3 regions of the Paraburkholderia sp. BR10954 genome follow, and region 1 is predicted to be linked to each of the others. Evidence: riboswitches for the same ligand, from Rfam matches in the RefSeq annotation. Region 1 holds a riboswitch; each other region holds the start of a gene.
What was found. A riboswitch is a leader RNA that binds a small molecule or an ion and turns the genes downstream of it on or off. The one in region 1 is predicted to bind cobalamin.

Region 1 (5,501 bases):
GCTGGTCGTCCTCTCAGACCAGCTACAGATCGTCGGCTTGGTAGGCCTTTACCCCACCAACTACCTAATCTGCCATCGGCCGCCCCTTGAGCGCGAGGTCCCGAAAGATCCCCCGCTTTCCTCCGCAGAGCGTATGCGGTATTAATCCGGCTTTCGCCGGGCTATCCCCCACTCCAGGACACGTTCCGATGTATTACTCACCCGTTCGCCACTCGCCACCAGACCGAAGTCCGTGCTGCCGTTCGACTTGCATGTGTAAGGCATGCCGCCAGCGTTCAATCTGAGCCAGGATCAAACTCTTCAGTTCAAACCTGTTACTGTTTTCGGGCTCTTTCGAACCCGGTCGCTCACTCAACGTACTGACGATGATCAATCCGTCTTTCGACAGATAAACCTTCCTCTAATACTGTGTGAGGCTTCTGATACTTGTGCCTTGCAGCAGATCCATACGGATCCACCGCCGCATTCCGCATCAAGCGCCCACACTTATCGGCTGTTAGTTTTTAAAGATCGATCCGCCCAACCCGCAGCACCTGAACCACCACCCGGCACCGCTTCGTTTGCGTCGCTGCGTCTGCAGCAGAGAAGCGAGATTATGGAGAGCGGTCCGCGCCGCGTCAATACCCTTCTCACAAATTATTTTAAAAAGTTGAAGAGCTTAAAAATTGAGCAGCGCCGCGTACAACTTGAATTAGTTAGGCGTCCAATTGGATTCCCCTAGGCGCCGCGTCGAGTGGAGTTGCGAAAAGCCGTTAAGCAGCTTTTCCACAGAAAATGTTCGCAAGGCTGTGGATAACCGCTCCACAACCGCGCCAAGTACTTGATCCAAAACCATTCTCGCGCGTTGCGCGCGAAGCGTCGCCGCTTGCGCGGCCACGCGTCACCGTCCTATTCAGGCGGACTTCATCGTCACCCGCGCATTCGTACGCATAAAAGCACTGCGCTCGACCATCGCGCCGAACAACAGCCCGATCGTCGTCCACATGACCACCTGCATGCCGATCGCCGCGACGCGGAACTTCCACAGCAGCACGGCCGGGAACGTGGCCGGCACTTCATTGATGACCGGCATCGACAGTTGTACGGCCGCGATGATCACGACGAATACGAGCCCCGCGACGATCGAGCCGTTCCATGCACCCAGCTTCGCCGCCGCGCGGCGCCGCACCTTCAGTGAAAACACCATCGTCGCGAGCGAAATCGCGATCATCAGAAAGAACAGGCCCGTGCGCGCGCCGATCGTGTCCGGATCACCGACCGACGGCGGATTGGCCGGATACTTGATATTCGGCACGACCACGATGGCGATGAACGCGCCAAGCGCGAGCCACGCGGACAGCGCGCGCACGCTCAACGAACCCGCGCGTCCATACGCATAAGCAAACACCAGCGAGAACAGACCGCCGAATGCCGCGCCATACGTGACCACGCCAGTCAGCAGGCCGAGGCCAGCCTGCGTCTCACGGCTCACGATTTCGGGCTCGGGCGCCTCGCCGCGCGCGGCGGCCGCTTTCTCTTCGAATGAAATCGCCTGATCGACCTGTGGTTCACCGACGATTCGCGCGAACGCGAACGTGAGCAAGCCCGCGACGATGCCCGCGAGCATCCCGCGCACCAACAATTTACCTACCATGTTGAACTCCGTTAGTGGCAGGGAAAGCCAAGCAGATGGCGGCCGTCGTGCACGAACTCATGCACGTACATGCCAGGCACGAGCGACGTCGCACCCTGTTCCGCACCAACGAAGTAAAGCGCGAACAACAGCAGCAAGCCGCCGAACACGACCCACGGCAGCAGTTCACGCAAGGGAATGGGAGTGGGCTGGACCGCCGGTTGCGCGGCGCGATCGAAAACAGCTTTGGTCATGATGGACATCTCCTGGGGTAACGCGCCCCGATAGTCGATTGCAGAGGAATGGTGCGAAGCTCAGGTCTGGCTTTCGGCTCTTGTGGATTGCAAGGCCGATTACAGTGGCGCGACCGCGCCGGGCTCTCACCGGCTTCCGTGCTTCGCAGTGTCGGTATTCTACGCGCTAAACTGCGGCTTCCGCGACGGCGAGGGCTACGCCGCAACGCGCAACGCACGCCGCGAGCCCGTCAAGCCACGCAGGCAAGTGCGAATGAGGCGCTAACGCAAAGAATGGATACGCGACTATTACTGGTGAGCCATGCGGCAACGGCCGCGCAGCGCGCGGGCCGCTTCCCCGCCGACGATCCGCTCGACGCGCGCGGCCGCGCCGAAGCCGAAGCGGCGCGCGCCCGTCTCGCGCTTCCGGCCGACGCCACCGTATTCACCAGCCCCGCCGCCAGCGCCCGCGAAACGGTCGCCGCGCTCGGTCTGAGCGCCACGCCTGCCGACGCATTGGCGGATATCGACTATGGCAAATGGCGCGGCCAGCGCCTCGCGGACATTGCCGACGAAGCCCCCCGCGAACTCGCCGCCTGGACGCGCGAGCCCGACGCAGCACCGCCCGGGGGTGAATCGTTCGATCGAGTCGTGCGGCGGGTCGGAGAGTGGCTCGACGCGCAACAGGCAGACGTACGCTCATGCAACGCGGTCAACGAAGCAGGCTTCGCGGCCTCTGCACACGGTCGAACCATCGTCGCGATCACCCACGCAACGCTTCTGCGAGCGGCAATCGTGCATGCCCTCGGCGCATCGCCAACCGTGTTCTGTCGCATCGAGATCACGCCGCTGTCGGTCGTCGATTTGCGCCACTCGCGACGCGGCTGGTCATGGTGGCCGGCCGCCACCGCCTGAACGGAACCGCCGCTTACCTGCCCGATACCACGAGCCGCAAGCGGTTCGCCCCCTCGGGAGTCAGCGTGATTTCGGTGCGTCGATCCTTCGCGCCGAGATAAAAGTGCTGACGTCCCGGCGAATTCTGATCGTGCGTTGCATCGGGCAGGCACGACGCGATGTCGGCCGCGACCGCTTCCAATGCATCCCCGTTCGAGCCCGCCGCCTGATGCGGTGTCCAAGTGCACCGGAAACTACGATGCGCGGCTGAACATTGCGCGTCGTCGCCATAGGGTTGCGCGACGCCTTTGCCGTCGTCGGGCGTCAGCGAGGTGAAGCCGTCCGGCGCCGCGGCGACGATCCGTTTGAGCGCGCCGCAAGGTCTGGGGCTGTCGTCGGCGGATGCGCCGACCGGCAGCAGCGCAACGAGCGATGCCGCGGTAAGCGTGATAGCGGAGAGTCGATAGGTTTTCATGTTGCGCGTGAAGCTTCCAGAGGGCTGCTGAAAAAAGCTCGCAGCGAGCCACCCTCAACAGCACGCTTCATGCCCATGCGCGCGAACCCCCACCACGCAGGCGGCGCAGGACGGCACACAAATTGCGTGGCGCCATACCGGCCGCAACATCACGCCGCTTCCGATCAAAGCCACTGCCGACGTCATTGCAACCATCATGTCGACTACCACCGCCGCCCCCACCCCCGCCCGCTTATTGTCGGGCATCGCAGGAATCGACGACATCCTCGGCGGTGGTCTTACGCCGAACCGCATGTACCTCGTAGAGGGTGCGCCAGGCACGGGCAAAACGACCCTGGCATTGCAATTCTTACTCAAGGGCCTCGACGAAGGGCAGACCGGTCTTTACGTCACGCTGTCCGAAACCCGTGCCGAACTGCTCGCGATCGGCGCGAGCCACGGCTGGGATCTGAGCCGCTTCAAGATACTCGAACAGCTGCCCGAAGAAGGGCTCGAACCGCAATACGAACAGAGCGTGCTGCACCCGGCCGAAGTCGAACTCGGCGAAAGCGTGCGCAACGTGATCGAACACGTCGACGAACTGAAACCCGCGCGCGTCGTGCTCGACAGCTTGTCAGAACTGCGTCTGCTGGCGGAGAACCCGTTGCGCTACCGTCGGCAGATTCTCGCGCTCAAGCACCATTTCTCGACGCGCGCATGCACGGTGCTGCTGCTCGACGACACGTCGGCCAGCGCCTCCGGCATTCAGCTTCACAGCATCGTGCACGGCGTGATCAGCCTCGACAACATTGCCCACGATTACGGCGGCAACCGCCGGCGTCTGCGCATCGCGAAGATGCGCGGCATCAAGTTCCGCGAGGGCTATCACGACTTCACGCTGAACACCGGCGGTCTGCGCGTCTATCCGCGCCTCGTCGCCGCCGAGCATCACCGCGAATTCGGCACGAGCCCGATGAGCACCGGCACGTCCGGCCTCGACGCGCTGCTCGGCGGCGGCCTCGTTCCCGGCACCAATTCGCTGATCATCGGCCCGTCGGGGGTCGGCAAAACCACCACCGTCGTGTCGTGCCTGCTTGCCGCGCTCGAACGCGGCGACCGCTGCGCGTACTACGTGTTCGACGAAACTCTCAGCACCCTGGTCACGCGCTGCGCGTCGCTCGGCATGGATCTCGCACCGCATGTCGACAGCGGCCTGCTGACGCTGCGCCAGATCGATCCCGCGGAAATTTCGCCGGGCGAGCTGTCGAGCGACGTGCGCAACGCGGTCGAAAACGAAGGTGTGCGCTATGTCGCGGTCGACAGCCTGAACGCCTATCTGCAGGCGATACCCGGCGAGCGCTTCCTGCTGCTGCACATGCACGAGCTGCTCGGCTATCTGAATCAGCAGGGCGTGGTCACGATGCTCGTGCTCGGGCAGCACGGCATCATCGGCGAGGTGCAGACCGAGGTCGACATCAGCTATCTGAGCGACGTGGTCGTGCTGTTCCGCTACTTCGAGCATCACGGCGAAGTGCTGACCGCGGTAACCGCCGTCAAGAGCCGCGCGAACGATCATGAACGCACGATCCGCCAGTTCCGCCTCGGCACCAAAGGCGTCGAGGTCGGCGAAGCGCTGCGTGACTTCGAGGGCGTGCTGTCGGGCCTGCCCTCGTATCGCGGCAGCACCGCGATGCTCGGTGCGGCGAATCTGATCGACACGTCGGGACAGTAAGCGATGGAGCAGCGCGTCCTCATCCTCGCACCGTTCGGCCGCGACGCCGAAGTGATCGCCGCTGTGCTGCACAACGACGCACGCGCCTGCGTGACCTGCGACGACGCCGACGCGCTCACCAGCGAGCTCGACGCCGGCGCGGGCACCGCGCTGCTCACCGAGGAAGCGCTCGCGAACGGCCACGGCTCGGGCCTCTTTGCGTGGCTCGAACGCCAGCCCGCATGGTCCGACTTCCCGTTCATCCTGCTCGCCGCGCGCAGCATCGGCCATCGCTCGACGCGCGGGCTCGAAGTGCTCGAACGGCTCGGCAACGTCGTCGTGCTCGAACGTCCGCTCAATTCGGAAACCTTGCGGCGCGCGGTCGCGTCATCGTTGCGCGCCCGCGGGCGGCAATATGAATCGCGACGGCTGCTTGCCGAGCGCATCGAGGCACAGGACGCGCTGGAGCAGCTGAACGATTCGCTGGAAAGCCGCATCGCCGCGCGCACGCACGAACTCGCGTCAGCCAACGACCGGCTGATGGCCGAGATCCACGAACGCGCGAAGGTGCAGGCCGTGCTCGTGCAATCGCAGAAG
Region 2 (5,501 bases), on a different contig from region 1:
GATGCCATAACCGCCGAGCTTGCCGGTGCTGTCTGGACGCGGACCGCTGACGATCCACTCGCCCCCAACCCGCCATCCACCGATGCTGCGATTCGCCGCGAACGACCCGAAGCGTCGCGCGCGTCGCACGAGGTCGGTACCGCTGTCGAGATCGACCGGGTTCTGCAGCGTCAATGTCGCGCGTACGTCGGTCTTGCCGACATGACCGCTCCACGATCCTTCGAGTCCCTGCACCTTCGCATGGCCGACGTTCTCCGCGAGATAGATGCCGGGGATCGTCTGCACATAGTCGATCAGATTCGTATAGCGCGTCTGGAATGCGTTCAGACGCATCACGCCGAGCGCGTCGGTCGCGTACTGCAAACCGGCTTCGACCGAGTGACTGCGCTCGGGTTGGATCGACGGGTTGCCGCTGATCGGATAGTACAGATCGTCGAAGCTCGGCGCGCGGAATGCATCGGAATAGCTTGCGGTTACCTTCCAGTGCGACGTGATGTCGAAACCGTAGCCGAGATAGTAACTGTTCGCTCCGCCGAAATCGGAGTACTGGTCGCGGCGTACGTTCGCCTGAATCTGGTTGCGGCCGAAGCGTGCGCTGTAGCCGGCGAAGACCGAATCGACGTGACGGTCGGGCGCGGCGAACGTGTCGGAGTCGAGAGTCTGGTCGAGATGCTCGTAGCCGAATTGCAGCTTCTGGTTCGCTGCGAGCGCGAAATCGTTCTGCCACGTGTACTGGCGATTGTCGGTATCGAAGCGGCCGTTGTAGATGCCATTGGTGTTCGATACGCTGCGGTCGTCGCCCTCGGCGAGCGTGAAGTGGGTGGTCCACCAGTCGGTCAGCTTGCCGTTCGCAAACACCGATACCTGACGCACCTTGCTATAGAGGTTGTTCAGATCGGTTGGCACGCCGTACGCATTGTCGTAGCTGTTGTTGTTGTTCGACTGGAAGTAGCTGATGCCCGCATCCCACTTGTCGGTGAACTTGTGGCGCAGCGACGCGCTGATGCTCTCGTTCAGATTGCCGTTGGCGTTCGGATTCGCGCCCGGCGCCTCGAGCGGATCGAGCGACGAAAAGCCGTCGCTCTTCGTGCGCGCGAGCGAGATGTTGAAGGTCGTGCGGCCGTCCTCGTCGAGCGCGCCGTTCACGCCGGCCGTTTGCGTCTGCGTGTGATAGCTGCCGTAGCCGACCGAAAAATTGAAGCGCGGTGGATGATCGCCGCCGTCTTTCGTGAACACCTGCACGACGCCGCCGATCGCGCCCGAGCCGTACAACGCCGACACGTTGCCGTTCACGACTTCGACGTGATCGACCTGGTCGAGCGGAATCTGTGCGAGCTGAGCGGAGCCGAGACTCACCGAATCGACGCGCACGCCGTCGATCAGCAGCAGCGATTGCGTCGACGACGCGCCGCGCAGAAAGAGGCTCGTGGTCGAACCGGGGCCACCCGTGCGCGAGATTTGCGCGCCGGGCGCGAGTCGCAGCAGGCCGGGCAGATCGGTCGCGGTCGTGTCGGCTATGTCCTGCTGATCGAACTGCGTGGTCTGCGGGATCGCGTCGCGCAACGCTTGCGCTCCGCGTAGTGCGGTCACGACGATCGGCGACAGCACGTTGCCCGATGCATCGGCGGAAGCGGGATTGGCCGCATCGGCAAGGTTTGGGGCGTTCGCGGTGCTTGCATCCGCAGCGGACGATGAAGGCACAGGCTCGGCGCTTTGCGCATGCGCGACGAGCGGCAGGCTCGCGAACGCGAGCAGCGTCGCGCGGGCGATGGGGGACAACATGGGATGACATTCCTGTGGATGGCATGCGCGGCCTGCTTCCCCGCAGGCCGACGCGTCACGAGGCGTCCCCCCATGTTTAACGTTTTCGCGGGGGACGTCCCTCTTTTCTGGCCGGTATCCGGGCTACGACACATCGATCCCGCCTTCCCACGCGTGACGCGCAGTGGCACACTCGCAGATTGAACTTCCAACCGTGCGACAAGGACCGACCTGCATGAGCACATCACATGCGGTCGCTTACCGTTGCGGGGGCAGCGCAGGTTCGCGCATCCGGTTTGGCACCGCGCGCGCCCTGCTTCCCGTTTAACTGCGCGCGCCGAAAAGCGCGCGCGGGCACCAGAGTGCGGGAAGTGTAGGAGCGGCTTCGCGGGGCGTCAAGAAAGGCCAACCGGAGCGCGATCCGTTCTGTCGAATGCAGGTTATTGTCCGATGGATTGCCGGTCTTTGATCTTATGGTCGACGACACGAGTCGCAACGTACCTGCACGAAGCGATGCTGTTACGTCTCGAAACGAGACAATTGTCGGAACCTGTAATATTCCGCGCTAAAATGCGATGTCTTTAGAGGACGCAGCACATGCTCACCGAACTCGAATCACTCTCCCAGAACATCGGCAAGCTGATTGCGATCAGCCAGCGCCACAACGAAGCGCGGATCGCGCTCGAAGAGCAGCTCGCGCAAACGCGTGCCGAAGTACAAGCCACGCACACCGAACTCGCGCAATTGCGTGCCGAGCGAGACGCACTGCAAGCTGAACGCGACGCGCTGTCCGCCAAGATCGACGACGCTCAGGTGCGCCTGAATGCGATTCTCGAAAAATTGCCGCGCGCACGCGCAAGCAGCGAACCGGATAACCAGCTCGATCTGCTCGAATCCGCCCAGCCCGAACACGAGGAAGCGGAAGGCGACGTGAGCCGACACGGAGAAAGCGCATGACCACCAAGCAGATCGAAGTATCGATTCTCGAAGTACCCTACCGTCTCGCCTGTTCGCCTGAAACGGAAGGCGCGCTGCTCGAGGCGGTCGCGCGCGTCGATGCCGAGATGAAGAAAATCCGCAGCGGCAGCAACGTGCGCGGCACCGATCGCATCGCGGTGATGGCGGCGCTCTCGCTGGCATCGGAACTGCTTAAGCTGCAAAGCAGCGTGCGACACGGAGAAGCATTTCCTGCTGAAGAAATCCGGCGTACAATGCAGCAAATGAACGAACAACTAGGTACTGTGATCGAGCAGTACAGCATGCAGTAAGCAGTAGTTGACTCAATAGCGGGCCGGTTTCGAACCGGTCACCTGTTCAACTGTTTGTGTTGTAGCTTCATCGTTTAGCTTCCCTGCCTGGTTCGCCAAGGTCATATATTCCTTGAACCAATGCCATGTGCACGGTTGCGGAAATTTGTAGCACGGGTGTGCGCGTCACTCTGTCTGATGTACCCGAAGTGTTGCTAACTGCGACCAATTCTGAACCCTCGGTTCAGGATGCCGGCCTAGCGGCTAAGGCGGGGACCTTATCTGGAACGGCATCGGACTTCGGTTCGATGCCGTTTTTCTTTGGTCGTCGTTCTTTTGTTTGAGTGCCTGTTTCAGGGGCTTTCCGCACGCGCCTGTTGTTGGCGCCTCGTTCAATCTCACACGCTCACTCCGATTCATGCGCTACTGGCTGATGAAGTCCGAACCGGACGAAGCAAGCATCGACGACCTCGCCAACGCACCGCATCGCACCTTGCCGTGGACCGGCGTGCGCAATTATCAGGCGCGCAACTTCATGCGCGACGTGATGCAGGTCGGCGACGGCGTGCTCTTCTATCATTCGAGCTGTCCGGAGCCCGGCATCGCGGGCATCGCGGAAGTCTCGTCGACCGCATATCCGGACCCGACGCAGTTCGATAAAAAGAGTCCGTACTACGACGCGAAATCGTCGCCGGAAACGCCGCGCTGGATGCTCGTCGACGTCGTGTTCAAGAAGAAAATCGCGCTGATTCCGCTGGCCGCGCTGCGCGAGCATGCCGAATTGCAGGACATGCGCGTGCTCGCCAAAGGCAACCGTCTGTCGATCACACCGGTGACCGACGCCGAATGGCGCTTCATCACTAAACGGCTGGTTTAAGGGCAAATGCGCGACGCGGTACGTGCGGTGAGCGCGTCCAGGCCATGATTCCCAAAACGGCGGCGAAGCACTAATTGGGGAACCAAGCGTCGGTAAGACGCGCCTAATCGGTCGACGAAAGCGCAAGCTCGAATCAACCGCTCAACGGCATTCCGATTGATTCGCCAGCGCATCCGTCAAAGCACGCGCCACCATCGCGTCATCACGCGGCGCACGCGTCGAACGTGCACAACCTGTTGAAACAAGGATTCCAGCCATGACGACAAAAACCGCACGGGCCCTCGCACTCGCGCTCGCCTTTGGCGCGCCTGTGGCGCTCGCGCTGAACCCGGCGCCCGCTCGCGCGCAGACCATGATGCCGCAGCCCTCGGGCGTGCTGTCGCTGAATGCGCAGGCGAGCGCGGAAGTCCCGCAGGACGAAGTCGAAATCACGCTGTTTTACGAGCAGGAAGCGAGCGAGCCGTCGGCGTTGACGTCGACGCTGAACCAACGTGCCGACGCGGCATTGCAGAAAGCGCGCGGCGTCGCCGGCGTAACCGCGCGCTCGGGTGCGTTCTCGATCTTCCCGTCGACGGACCGCGACGGACGCATCTCGGCGTGGCGCGGCCGCACGGAAGTCGTGCTCGAATCGCGCGACTTCGCCGCGGCTTCGAAGCTCGCCGGACAGATGGCATCGATCATGCAGGTGGGTAACGTGCGTTTCTCGCTGTCGCCGGAAGCGCAGCGCGCCGCCGAACAGCGGCTCAGCGGCGAGGCGATCAAATCGTTTCGCGAGCAGGCCGCGGCATCATCGCAGGCGTTCGGCTTTAGCGGCTATTCGATCCGCGAGGTCAACGTGAATCACAGCGGCGTGATGCCGCGTCCGATGATGATGAGCGCACGCGCGATGGGCGCCGATGCGAAGAGCGCGCCGATGCCGCTCGAAGGCGGCACCTCGACGGTGACGGTCAACGTGTCGGGGTCGGTGCAGATGAAATGACGCGCAAGCGCGAACGCCGGCGCATCAAAGAGAAACGCCACGGCATCCATCGATGCCGTGGCGTTTTTTCATGCAGCGTTCGCTATGCTGGCCGGGCGCAGCTCAGTTCGCGCCAACCGCCTGCGCCGGCTCGCGCCGCCCCCGGCGATACGCCCACACCATCAGGCCGATGCCCGCGAGGATCATCGGCAGCGACAGCCATTGACCCATTGACAGCCCCATCGCGAGCAGGCCGAGGAAATCGTCCGGCTCGCGCGCGAATTCGACCGTGAAGCGCGCGAGGCCGTAGCCGATCAGGAACATCGCGGAAATCGCGCCGAGCGGCTTCGGCTTGCGCGAGAAGAAGATCAGCACGAAAAACAGCGCCACGCCTTCGAGCGCGATTTCGTACAGCTCCGACGGATGCCGCGGCAGCATGTGATATTGCGCAAACACTTCGTTCAGATGCCATTGCGCGGCCAATTGCGGATGCGCGGCGAGCCAGCTGGCGTCGTCGGGCGCGGCGCCGGGGAACAGCATCGCCCACGGCGCGGCCGGATCGGTCACGCGGCCCCACAGCTCGCCGTTGATGAAGTTGCCGAGCCGCCCCGCCGCGAGGCCTGTGGGCACCATCGGCGCGACGAAGTCGGTGACCTGC
Region 3 (5,501 bases), on a different contig from region 1:
CTGCGCATCGACGGCGACCGGGTTATCGGCGAACTGGCCGCTTGCGGCGGCCGGGCCATCCACCACCGTCACCACCGCGTCGACCGTGAAGCCGTTGCGGATCTGCGGCCAGTTGAACGCCTGCACGAGCGGCTTCGGCAACGCGAGCCCCGAGGTTTCGATCAGCACGTGATCGAGTTCGTCGCGCCGCTCTGCGAGCTTTTCCATCACCGGGAAAAACTCTTCCTGCACGGTGCAGCACAGACAACCGTTCGCGAGTTCATACAATTGTCCTTCGGTCTCGACGCCGTTTTCATCGCAACCGATGCCGCAGCCCTTGAGGATTTCGCCGTCGATGCCGAGTTCGCCGAACTCGTTGACGATCACCGCGATGCGCTTGCCGCCCGCATGCTGAAGGATGTGCCGCAGCAACGTAGTTTTGCCACTGCCGAGAAAGCCGGTAACGATCGTGACGGGAATCTTGCGCAATTGAGTTTGCATCGTGAGGTCCATCCCTTTGCGTTGCATCGGTCTGCCGCAAGTTCCGCGCATCGGTCGGCATCGGCTGGCGAATGGAGCGAATGAAGCACGCGCAACAGTACCAGCGATCACTAGACACGGGGACGAACGACGGCATTGCCGCGACAACGGAAATACAGAAAGCGGAACTGAGGTCATGAACGCGCCGCCGCATCCCCGCGGCGGTCGTTCTGCTTCTTCGGGCCGGTATCCGGGCTGGCGAAAGCGCCGCTCCCCCTTCCCGGACGAGTGGTTTCTCGTCCAGTGGTGATATGTCGACGCGACCTTGCGCGAGGACATCGAAGCCGGCACCGCGGCGCCCGGCTATCAAGCCGGAACCGCTTTTCGCTTACCGTTGCGGGGACAGCACAGGTTAGCCGCTCTAGCGCAGATGGCTCCCTGTTTCCCGTTTAACTGCATGCGCACGAACGCGCACGCGAGCACCCAAAGTGCGTGCGAGTGTAGGCCCCCGGGCATGCGCAGTCAAGGAACGCAGAGCGCCGGAAAGCGCCGCCGAGGCTTATCTGGCAAGGCGTCATGTGCTATCGTATGCGCGCGTTTGGTGCCCGCACATGCGCTCGCATGTGCAGTTAAACGGGAAACAGGCAGCGCGTCGCGCGTTCAACCTGTGCTGTCCCCGCAACGGTAAGCGACCTGCGGCGCGCGATTCGAATCGCCTTCGATTCCACCGTGCCGCGCATGCGTTTTTTGATGCCACTGTCCCGCGAATCCGCAGATTCGCAACCGGCACGGGAAGGCGAAGCGCGTGAGGCCGCCAGCCCGGATACCGGCCAGACGCGGAGGCGGCGCCGCATGCATCCGTGCATCAGGTTGCGCCGCCGGCCGCCGGAATCCGCGGGGAACGGATGTGAAGGCGTAGAAACGTGGCATCGCGTGTGTCGTGGCGTTCTCTCTGAAGAATCCGCCGCGAACCGCACGAGTGACCGCACCCCGATTCGCTGTACCGCATGACATCCATATTCACCGCTGCGTGCACCGTCGCACGCCGCTTCTCTCCCCCCATCTCCGCATGGCATGCGCCATGCACGCCGCGATGACGCGCGCCTGGCTGATCGGCGCCGGTCCCGGCGACGTCGAACTGATGACCCTGAAGGCCACTCGTGCGCTCGCCCAGGCCGATGTCGTGCTGGTCGACGATCTGGTCAATCCCGACGTACTGCAGTTTGCAAGCGCCAACGCGCAAGTCGTGTACGTCGGCAAACGCGGCGGCCATCCGTCAACGCCGCAAGCGGAGATCGTCGCGCAAATGCTCGGGCATCTGCGCGCGGGACGCAGCGTGGCGCGGCTCAAAGGCGGTGATCCGTTCGTGTTCGGCCGCGGCGGCGAAGAATTGCAGGCGCTGCAGGCGGCGGGTATCGAAGTCGACGTGATCAACGGCATCACGGCCGGCATCGCCGCGCCCGCGACGCTCGGCATCCCGGTCACGCATCGCGATTACGCGCAGGGCGTCGTGTTCGTCACCGGCCACGGCGCCGGCGGTGGCGAGCCGGACTGGGCCGCGCTCGCCGCGACGCGCATGACGCTCGTGATCTATATGGGCATGCGGCGGCTCGGCGAAATCGTCGGCGCGTTGCTCGCGGCCGGCATGTCCGCCGATACGCCCTGCGCGGCGATCGAATCGGCGACGCGGCCCGAGCAGCGTCACGTGCTCGCGCCGCTGCGCGAGTTTGCCGAGGCGGTCGTGCGCGCGGGGCTCGGCTCGCCGGCGATCGTCGTGATCGGCGGCGTGGCCTCGTTCGCGCTTGCGCGTGATGCGGCCAAACGCGACGGCCGAGTCGCTCACGAACAAGCTGCGAGCGCGATTAAAACGCTGAGCGTCGGCGTAGGTTGCCGCTTGCACAGCGATGCGGCTGACATCGAAGCCGCCGTGCGCGCAGCACTCGGTTCGAATGCCTTCGAGCAGATCCACACCATCGCGACGATCGACGCCAAAGCCAACGAAGCAGGTCTGCTCGAATTCTGTTCGCGCCATCAACTACCGCTGCAACTGTTCAGCCGCGAGCAGATCACCGCCGCACCGGTCGCGTCGCCGTCGGCGGCCGCGCGCGCGCATCTTGGTGTCGACGGTGTGTGCGAACCGTGTGCGCTACTGGCGGCAGCAGCGTCGGTCTGCGCGACAATCGCGAAAAACGCCCGTCTGGTCGTACGCAAGACCACGCACGCCGGCATTACCGTCGCGATTGCGGCGGCGAGCGACTGCGCACCCGGCGACGTAGCGCCCTTCCATCCCGCCCCTCAAGACCAGGACCTCCGATGAAAACCGATCCCGAATCGCATCAACGCATGACCGAGCGCCGCCGCGAAGGCCACGAAAAGAAACAGGCCAGCGCGACCGTCGAAAAAGGCCTGCTGATCGTCAACACCGGCACCGGCAAGGGCAAGAGCACAGCCGCGTTCGGCATGGCCGTGCGGGTGCTCGGCCACGGCATGCGGCTGGGTGTCGTGCAGTTCATCAAGGGCGCGCTGCATACGTCGGAGCGCGATTTCCTCGGCGCGATCGCGCAATGCGATTTCGTCACGATGGGCGACGGCTATACGTGGAACACGCAGAACCGCGAAGCCGACATGGCGACCGCGCGCAAGGGCTGGAACGAAGCGCGGCGGATGATCGAAAGCGGCGACTACCAGATGGTGATCCTCGACGAGCTGAACACCGTGCTGAAGTACGAGTACCTGCCGCTCGACGAAGTGCTCGCCGTGATCAATGCGCGAGCGCCGATGCTGCACGTCGTCGTGACCGGGCGCCATGCGCCCGACGCGCTGATCGAAGCCGCCGACCTCGTCACCGAAATGCGCGCGATCAAGCATCCGTATCGCGAGCAGGGTGTGAAGGCGCAGCGCGGCGTGGAGTTCTGAACGATGTCCGCACCCCCCACGGGGACTTCCTTCGGGGCGCCCCCCAAGGGGACTCGCTCCGCAGCGTGCCCCGCGCTGTTCATCAGCGCGCCCGCCTCGGGACAAGGCAAGACCACGATCACCGCGGGTCTCGCGCGCTATCACCGGCGGCTCGGACGTCGCGTGCGCGTGTTCAAGACCGGGCCGGATTTTCTCGACCCGATGATCCTCGCGCGCGCGAGCGGCGCGCCGGTGCTGTCGCTCGATCTATGGATGGTCGGCGAAAGCGCGTGCCGCAACCTGCTCGCGCAGGCGGCGCAAGAAGCCGATCTGATCCTGATCGAAGGCGTGATGGGCCTGTTCGACGGCACGCCGAGCAGCGCCGATCTGGCGACCACGTTCGGCGTGCCGGTGCTTGCGGTGATTTCCGCGCAGGCGATGGCGCAGACCTTCGGCGCGCTCGCGTTCGGTCTTGCGCGCTTCAGACCGCAACTGCCGTTTCATGGCGTGCTCGCGAATCGCGTCGGCTCGGCCCGGCACGCGCAGATGCTGCAGGAAGCGCTGCCGCCTGAACTGCGCTGGTGCGGCCACATCGCCACGAGCGACGAGATCACGCTGCCCGACCGGCACCTCGGCCTGCATCAAGCCGATGAAATCGACGATCTGGAAGCGCGCCTCGAACGCGCGGCGGATACGCTCGCGTCGACCGCGCTCGCCGAACTGCCGCCGCCGGTCGATTTCGGCGCACCGTCGCCCGAGGTGCTGCCGCGTCTGCTCGAAGGCACGCACATCGCGATCGCGCGCGACGCCGCGTTCTCGTTCATCTACCCCGCCAACCTCGCGCTGCTCGAAGCGCTCGGCGCGCGGCTCAGCTATTTCTCGCCGCTCGCCGACGAAGCGTTGCCCGCCGACACGCACGCGCTCTATCTGCCGGGCGGCTATCCCGAACTGCATATGGCGACGCTCGCGGGCAACATGAGCAGCGCGGCATCGATCCGCGCGCACGTCGTGGCGGACAAACCGGTGGTCGCCGAATGCGGCGGCATGCTCTACCTGCTCGACACCCTGACCGACGCGCAAGGCACGCGCACGCGGATGCTCGGCCTGCTGCCCGGTCACGCGACGATGCAAACGCGCTTCACGTCGCTCGGCATGCAGCAGATCGACGGCCTGCACGGCACGCTGACCGGCCACACGTTTCATTACTCGAAGCTCGCGACACCGCTCGAACCGCAGCGCTTCGCCACCCGCGCGCACAGCGACACCCCCGGCGAAGCGGTGTTCCGCGTGGGCCCGATTGTGGCAACCTATATGCACGCTTACTGGCCCTCCAACCCGGCTTTCACGGCCGCCCTCTTTCATGGCGAAGCCTTTTGACGACTCCGAGCGCGATGCGGTCTATCGCGCGATTTACGAACGCCGCGACATGCGCCACTTCGTGCCCGATCCGGTCGATCCGGCGGTGCTGCGGCGTCTGCTCGACGCGGCGCATCACGCGCCGAGCGTCGGCTACATGCAGCCGTGGCGCATCGTGCGCATCACCGATGCGGCGCTGCGCACGGGCTTGCGCGACATCGTCGAGCGCGAACGGCTCGCTACCGCCGACGCGCTCGGCAAGCGCCGCGACGAGTTCATGAAGCTGAAGGTCGAAGGCATGCGCGATTGCGCGGAACTGCTGGTGATCGCTTTGATGGACGGTCGCGAGCGACACGTGTTCGGCCGTCGGACGCTGCCGGAGATGGACCTCGCGTCGGTCGCGTGCGCGATCCAGAACATGTGGCTCGCCGCGCGCGCGGAAGGACTCGGGCTTGGATGGGTGTCGCTGTTCGATGTCGACGCGGTGCACCGGCTACTGGCGATGCCGGAAGGGGCGCGGCCGGTCGCGATTCTGTGTCTCGGCCACGTCGATGCGTTCTACAGCGAGCCGATGCTCGAAACGGAGCGCTGGGCGAGCCGTCTGCCGCTAGCCGATTGCGTGTTCGAAAACCGCTGGCCGGGCGGCAAGCCGGCGCCGGAATAACCGACACGCACGGCTCCGGCGACTCGAAGCTGCATTATTTAGCGCCGCAGCGGCTCCATCGACTCGACGTTCGGCGCACCGCTCGCCTTGTCGATACTGAGCTTCACGCGCCAGTCGGCCGGCGCGT

Region 2: it holds a riboswitch for cobalamin, as region 1 does, so the genes downstream of both, AB4Y34_RS32065 (TonB-dependent receptor) here and AB4Y34_RS05060 (CbtB-domain containing protein) in region 1, are expected to answer to the same signal.
Region 3: it holds a riboswitch for cobalamin, as region 1 does, so the genes downstream of both, cobA (uroporphyrinogen-III C-methyltransferase) here and AB4Y34_RS05060 (CbtB-domain containing protein) in region 1, are expected to answer to the same signal.

What each region holds. Positions count from the first base shown of each region.
Region 1 covers NZ_JBFRCK010000003.1:4-5,504, forward strand. The annotation lists partial or broken rRNA gene AB4Y34_RS05050 (16S ribosomal RNA) at 1-307, opposite strand, end outside; gene AB4Y34_RS05055 (CbtA family protein) at 893-1,633, opposite strand; gene AB4Y34_RS05060 (CbtB-domain containing protein) at 1,645-1,866, opposite strand; cobalamin riboswitch at 1,907-2,062, opposite strand; gene AB4Y34_RS05065 (histidine phosphatase family protein) at 2,140-2,760, shown strand; gene AB4Y34_RS05070 (hypothetical protein) at 2,774-3,214, opposite strand; gene AB4Y34_RS05075 (ATPase domain-containing protein) at 3,411-4,925, shown strand; gene AB4Y34_RS05080 (ATP-binding protein) at 4,929-5,501, shown strand, end outside.
Region 2 covers NZ_JBFRCK010000032.1:5,020-10,520, forward strand. The annotation lists gene AB4Y34_RS32065 (TonB-dependent receptor) at 1-1,782, opposite strand, end outside; cobalamin riboswitch at 1,874-2,138, opposite strand; gene AB4Y34_RS32070 (ATPase) at 2,359-2,718, shown strand; gene AB4Y34_RS32075 (cell division protein ZapA) at 2,715-3,029, shown strand; RNA gene ssrS (6S RNA) at 3,107-3,288, shown strand; gene AB4Y34_RS32085 (EVE domain-containing protein) at 3,427-3,885, shown strand; gene AB4Y34_RS32090 (SIMPL domain-containing protein) at 4,142-4,864, shown strand; gene lgt (prolipoprotein diacylglyceryl transferase) at 4,967-5,501, opposite strand, start outside.
Region 3 covers NZ_JBFRCK010000034.1:7,907-13,407, forward strand. The annotation lists gene cobW (cobalamin biosynthesis protein CobW) at 1-480, opposite strand, end outside; cobalamin riboswitch at 683-961, opposite strand; cobalamin riboswitch at 1,042-1,309, shown strand; partial or broken gene cobA (uroporphyrinogen-III C-methyltransferase) at 1,553-2,278, shown strand; gene AB4Y34_RS32960 (cobalamin biosynthesis protein) at 2,330-2,776, shown strand; gene cobO (cob(I)yrinic acid a,c-diamide adenosyltransferase) at 2,773-3,375, shown strand; gene AB4Y34_RS32970 (cobyrinate a,c-diamide synthase) at 3,379-4,731, shown strand; gene bluB (5,6-dimethylbenzimidazole synthase) at 4,715-5,374, shown strand; gene AB4Y34_RS32980 (DUF4136 domain-containing protein) at 5,413-5,501, opposite strand, start outside.